Regions from separate parts of the Bariatricus sp. SGI.161 genome, predicted to be linked through region 2. Evidence: riboswitches for the same ligand, from Rfam matches in the RefSeq annotation. Region 2 holds a riboswitch; the other holds the start of a gene.
What was found. Region 2 has a riboswitch for FMN ahead of ACQRBH_RS13925 (ECF transporter S component). Riboswitches for the same ligand answer to the same signal wherever they lie in the genome.

Region 1: it holds a riboswitch for FMN, as region 2 does, so the genes downstream of both, ribD (bifunctional diaminohydroxyphosphoribosylaminopyrimidine deaminase/5-amino-6-(5-phosphoribosylamino)uracil reductase RibD) here and ACQRBH_RS13925 (ECF transporter S component) in region 2, are expected to answer to the same signal.

The regions. Positions count from the first base shown of each region.
Region 1 is NZ_JBNPLX010000008.1:59,276-62,599, forward strand. Features, by position in the region: gene rlmH (23S rRNA (pseudouridine(1915)-N(3))-methyltransferase RlmH) at 1-257, shown strand, start outside; gene ACQRBH_RS06565 (GNAT family N-acetyltransferase) at 270-755, shown strand; gene ACQRBH_RS06570 (HAD family hydrolase) at 768-1,379, shown strand; FMN riboswitch at 1,447-1,561, shown strand; gene ribD (bifunctional diaminohydroxyphosphoribosylaminopyrimidine deaminase/5-amino-6-(5-phosphoribosylamino)uracil reductase RibD) at 1,689-2,798, shown strand; gene ribE (riboflavin synthase) at 2,780-3,324, shown strand, end outside.
Region 2 is NZ_JBNPLX010000027.1:26,793-30,116, forward strand. Features, by position in the region: gene ACQRBH_RS13915 (nitroreductase) at 1-177, shown strand, start outside; gene ACQRBH_RS13920 (radical SAM protein) at 228-1,166, shown strand; FMN riboswitch at 1,222-1,347, shown strand; gene ACQRBH_RS13925 (ECF transporter S component) at 1,497-2,126, shown strand; gene ACQRBH_RS13930 (VOC family protein) at 2,207-2,575, opposite strand; gene ACQRBH_RS13935 (YcxB family protein) at 2,696-3,211, shown strand; gene tsaE (tRNA (adenosine(37)-N6)-threonylcarbamoyltransferase complex ATPase subunit type 1 TsaE) at 3,226-3,324, shown strand, end outside.

The DNA.
Region 1 (3,324 bases), on a different contig from region 2:
CTCTTGAGATTGGTGGAAAACAGCTCGCCTCTGAAGAACTTGCAGAAAAGATTGACAAATTAGGAATTCAGGGTGTCAGCCATATCATCTTTATTATTGGAGGCTCTATTGGACTTGGGAGAGAAGTACTTTCCAGGTCAGATTATGCACTTAGTTTTTCTAAGATGACATTTCCACATCAGTTGATGAGAGTCATTTTGCTGGAGCAGATATATCGAAGTTACCGAATTATCAATGGAGAACCATATCATAAGTAATGGAGGTTTTAAATGAGTGAACAACAGAAAGTTACTTTTCGGTATGCAGTTCGCGAGGATGCTGCATTAATTCTTCGGTTTATTAAAAAACTTGCGGAATATGAAAAAATACCGGAGTCAGTCTACGCTACAGAAGAGTTTCTGGAAGAGTGGATGTTCGATAAGCAAAGAGCAGAAGTAATATTTGCACAGATTGACGGAAAGGAAATTGGATTTGTTTTCTTTTATCAGACATTTCCTGCTTACCTTGGAAAAGGCGGAATCTATATTGACGATTTGTATGTTGATCCAGAATACCGGGGAAAGGGTTATGGAAAACAGATGATAAAGTATATGGCAAGAACAGCTCTGGAGCGTGATTGTGGAAGAATGGAATGGTGTTGTCTGAACTGGAATCAATCAAGTATGGATTTCTATCGCTCAATGGGTGCAATACCACTTGATGAATGTACAATTTTTCGTGCGCCTGAAAATGTATTAAAGGCGATTATAGAGTAGGTGTGATTTATAATGATAAAAAATATTGTTTTCGATATGGGCAATGTACTTCTTGATTATAATCCAGATGTCTGCCTGAATTATTTTCTGGATAATGAAGACGACAAAGCTTTGATTAAAAAAATATTATTCAATGGGCAGGAATGGATAGATGCCGACCGGGGACTGTTGACTGATGAGGATATATATGAGCGTGTCAAGGATCAGATTCCAGAGCGCCTTCATCCTGCACTCAAGAATTGTGCAACGAGATGGCATATGTGTATGAAACCTGTCAATGGTGCAAAAGAATTCTGTGAATATGTGAAAGAAAATGGATATCATCTATATGTTCTGTCTAATGCAAGTACATCTTTTTATGATTATTTTCCAGAATTTGCACCGCTTTCCTATTTTGATGGAATCGTGGTATCCTGTGATATACATATTATAAAACCAGAAAGAGGTATTTATGAATATTTGCTGAATCAGTATCAACTCATTGCGGAAGAATGTTTCTTTATTGATGACAGACCGGAAAATATTGAAGGCGCAAGGCAGATTGGAATGAATGGGGCAGTATTTTACGGTGATTTCCAGAAAATCAAAGAATTACTCTTACAGATAACAGACAAAATAATATAGATAGCAGATCAATTTGACTGCTTTGCTTGACATATGCAGATAGGATTGCTATGATAATAAAAAAATAGATAATCTTCAGGGCAGGGTGTAAGTCCCTACCGGCGGTAAAGCCCGCGAGCCGAAAGGTATGATCTGGTGAGATTCCAGGGCCGACAGTATAGTCTGGATGAAAGAAGATGTGTAGATGATCAGAAAGATCATCATATTTTGCGTAGAATGCTCTGAAATGGATTTTCCGTTTCAGAGTTTTTTATTTATCAGACATCATTTAGAACTCTTTGTCTTGCCCTGGATGGAAGGAGAAGAAAAATGACAGACCGCGATTATATGGAACGTGCGATTAAACTTGCAGAAAAGGGAATTGGATGGACCAATCCGAATCCCTTAGTAGGTGCTGTAATCGTGAAAGATGGCAGAATCATAGGAGAAGGATATCATGCCAGATACGGCGAATTGCATGCTGAGCGGAATGCAATCGCTTCACTGACCGAATCAGCTAAAGGAGCAACATTATATGTAACATTAGAGCCTTGTTGCCATTATGGAAAGACTCCGCCATGTACAGAAGCAATTCTGGAACAAAAAATAGCAAGAGTTGTTATAGGTTCAAGAGACCCCAATCCTAAAGTGTCCGGAAAAGGAGCCGCAATTCTTCGAAAAGCTGGTGTGAGTGTAGAAGAAGATTTTATGAGAGAAGAATGTGACCGCCTGAATCCTGTATTTTTTCATTATATTACGACAAATACTCCGTACGTTGTCATGAAGTATGCCATGACTGCGGATGGAAAGATTGCGACAAAGACAGGAGCATCCAAATGGATTACAGGATCAAAGGCAAGAGAAGCAGTCCACGAAATGCGGCATAGATATATGGGAATTATGGCAGGAATTGGGACTGTTCTTGCTGATGACCCCATGTTGAATGTACGATTAGATCAGAAAAGAAATCCTGTCCGGATTATCTGTGACAGCCGTCTTCAAATTCCAATAGACAGTCAGATCTGCCAAAGCGCAGGAAAATATCGTACGATAATGGCCTGCACTGAAGACGCAGATGAGACAAAAGTAAATCAGCTCATAAAATTGGGGCTGGAAGTTGTAAAGATTCCGGCATTAGATGGAAAAGTGGATATAAAAAAACTGGTTAAATATCTTGGAGAGATTGGAATTGACAGTATCTTGCTGGAAGGTGGCGGAACATTGAATGACAGTGCATTAAGGGCAGGTATCGTTCAGAAGATTATGGTCTTTCTTGCACCAAAAGTATTTGGAGGAGCATTGGCGAAATCTCCGGTTGCAGGCTGTGGAGTGGACATTCCAGAAGATGCGGTCATGCTGAAACTGGAAAATATCCGCCATATAGAAGAAGATATTTTGTTGGAATATGGAGTGAAAAAGAGATGTTTACAGGAATTATAGAAGAATCAGGGATCATCAGACAGATAAAGCTTCAGGGTAACTCCGGACAGATTATGATCCGGGCAAAAAAAGTGCTAGAGGGGACGAAAATTGGGGACAGTATTGCAGTAAATGGAATCTGTTTGACGGTTGTTTCAATAGCGGAAGATGGTTTCACGGCAGATGTGATGGCGGAAACTATTCGAAGGAGCAGTCTGGGAGAATGTAAGTCTGGAGATGCTGTTAATCTGGAACGAGCAATGGCGGCAGATGGAAGATTCGGCGGGCATATTGTTTCTGGGCATATTGATGGAACAGGAAAGGTCACTTCTTATCGAAAAGAAGAAAATGCAGTGTGGGTATCAATTGAGACTACACCGGAGATCATGCAGTTGATTGTTGAAAAAGGATCCATTTGTATTGACGGAATCAGTCTGACCGTGGCCAGTGTCAAAGGTCAGCAGTTCCAGGTATCGGTTATACCGCATACAGGTGAGGAGACCACGCTTTTGAAGAAGAAACCCGGAAGTCTGGTGAATCTTGAGAA
Region 2 (3,324 bases):
TGTTGGATTCATCGTGCAAAAGAAGAATTTGAATCCAAAGAGGGGAAAGAACTTCTCAAGAAATGGGGAGTGGAAGGAGATTACGAAGGAATTGGTCATTGTGTGATTGGATATGTAGAAGGGGATTACCCGGAGACGAAACCTCGCAAAGAGGATTATGTCTATTACGTGGAGTAATAATCGAACCGACAGTTCCTGGCATATGAAATGACAAGGGAGGAAGATGAATGAATTACGAAGGTCAGATATGCCGTGCGCCCATGGAACGCTCCTCCTTTATGCTTCCGGTTATGGTGGGGTGTTCTTATAATAGATGTAAATTCTGTAATCTGTTCCGCCATCTAAAGTATCGGGAGCTTCCCATGGAGCAGATTGAGGATGAACTTAGACGAGTTAAGAATCTAGGTGGGATGCCTAAGAAGATATTTTTGGGAGACGGTAATGCATTTGGACTTAAGACGGAACAGTTGTTGAAGATTCTTGAAAAAATACATAATTATTTTCCAGAATGTCAGTGCATCAATATGGATGCAACGGTGACCAGCATCCGTGTGAAGACAGATGAAGAGCTTCGGATTTTGTATGAACAAGGCGTGCGACATCTGTATCTTGGAATTGAAAGTGGTTTGGATGATGTGCTGAATTTTATGGAGAAGGACCATGATCTTGATCAGGCTTATACGGAGATTAAGAGACTTCAAGACGCGGGGCTGATTTATGATGCGCATATTATGACGGGTGTAGCCGGGCACGGAAGAGGCCGGGAGAATGCAGAGGCAATGGCAGAATTCCTGGGTCGGACACATCCGAAGCATGTGGTGAATTTTTCTATGTTCCTACATAAAGAAGTACCTCTTTACAAAGAAGTGGAGGCAGGACGATTCGTTCCGGCAGACGAGTTGGAGAATCTAAGAGAAGAGAGGACATTGATTGAACGACTGAATGTCAGAGAAGAGCAGAGTGTTTTGTATGATGGCTTTCATGATTTTATAGAATTTCGCGTTCGGGGAACCTTGCCACATGACAGAGAGAAGATGCTTGCGAAACTGGACAAGGCGATTCAGAGATACGAAGAAGAGTCACCGATCTATTCGTTGGTCTATGGAGAGTGCCCGAATCTTGAGCGGTGTGAAGATCATATGCCAGTTTGGGAGATGAATAAATAGTAAAAATGTATTGCAACATCGTGTATGTAGCGCTATAATAATTTTGAACTGATAAGAAATTCTTCGGGGTCGGGTGCAAGTCCCAACCGGCGGTATAGTCCGCGACCTGATGTATTATGGCATCAGCTGATCTGGTGAGATTCCGGAACCGACAGTAGAGTCTGGATGAGAGAAGGATTGTGTAATATATGGATATATCAACAGACCCCGATACGAAAGTGTCGGGGATTTCTTAATTTATAGAATATTAATTCTGCTGTGGTTACATGATTCCAAGAAGATTTTCTTTCTTGACAGTTTCTAGTATTTATTAAAAGGAGAGAAAGACAGATGAGTACAGATGCAGTAGTGAAAACAAAAGGAAATTCAGGAACAAAAGTAAGAATGATGGCGCAGATGGGAATGCTTTCCGCCATTGCGGTGGTTTTGATGCTATTAGAGATCCCTCTTCCTTTTGCACCATCGTTTTATGAGATTGATTTTAGTGAAGTGCCGGTATTGATTGGATGTTTTACTATGGGACCACTTGCCGGAGCGATTATTGAATTGCTTAAAATTCTTTTAAACTTTGCAATCAACGGGACAGCTACGGCTGGTGTCGGAGAAGTTGCTAATTTCCTGATTGGTTGTGCATTTGTTATACCGGCAGCAGTGATTTATAAGAAGAAACGTACCAGAACAGGTGCAATCATCGGAATGGTAACAGGTACTTTGTTTATGACATTTATTGGCTGTTTTCTGAATGCGTTCGTATTACTGCCGACTTATGCAAAAGCATTTGGCATGCCAATTGATGCACTGGTAGGAATGGGAACCGCAGTAAATAGCCATATTACCAGTCTTACAACATTTGTGATCTTCGCAGTGGCACCATTTAATCTGTTGAAAGGATTTCTGGTATCTTTGATTGTATTTTTGATTTATAAGAAAATCAGCCCGATTCTGAAGGCAAGAATCTAAAATGAAAAATGAATAGAATATATCAGCGCCAAAGAAATCTCTTTGGCGCTCTTTGATATTGGGAATAATGTCATAATAGACTATTCGGCCGGACAGATCTCAATCCAATATCCATCGGGGTCATTGATAAAATATACACCCATCTCCAGATTTTCAAAACATACACAGTTCATGTCTTTGTGATGTGCCAGTGCAGCATCCATGTCATCTACCCGCATTGCCAGGTGAAATTCATTGTCTCCAAGATTGTAAGGTCTGTCCATATCACGAAGCCAGGTCAGTTCTAGAAGATGTGGAGTGGTGTTGTCTCCCATAAACACAAGTTTGAAACTGCCATCTTCCGCTTCTTTTTCGCGAGTAATGGAAAGCCCCAGAGCCTCTTCATAGAATTTTACAGACTTTTCCAGATCCAATACATTGATGTTGTTATGATAAAATGTAAACTTCATAGATCATCCTCCTGTTACATATTTTCAAATACAAAATAAGTATAACATCAGTAGCCGAAGAAAAAAAGATGTGTTATACTTATCTCCACAGAGTATTAACAATGAAGGGGGGATGGGAATATGTCAGTGAAGGTAGAAGTGAAGATGGATGTTCAATCGATGGTAGATTTTATGACATATCACATTTATTCCGGGGCAGTTGGTATAGGTTCCTTTATTTTGGGAGGTATTAATATTGGCTTGACGATGGCATTCGCTATGAAGGGAAAGTACCTTTTTATGGGACTTTTCTTAATATTTGCATTGATAATATTCTTTATATTTCCTTATATTATCAAGAGAAAAGTGGAACGTCAGATGCAGAATTCGAGGAGGCTGGATATACCGGTCACTTATGAATTCGATGATTATGGAATAGAGACTACAACTCCGGATGATAGTGGGAAAGCTTCCTGGAGTAAGTTTAAACGTGCAGTATCCAAAAAAAGGATTATTATATTATATGATGCCCAGAAACGTGCAATTATTCTTCCGGTAGATCAGATGGCAGAAGAATATACAGCGGTTGTAGATATGATATATGCACATATGCCGGCACCGGCGGTGAGAATCCGCCGACTGGATAAGAAGAGATAGAAAGGATTTTTCTTATGATAATTGAGACGAATAGTGAGAAAGAGACTTATGAACTTGGATTTAAGATGGGTCAGTCTGCCAAAGCAGGGCAGGTCTATACGCTGGTTGGAGAT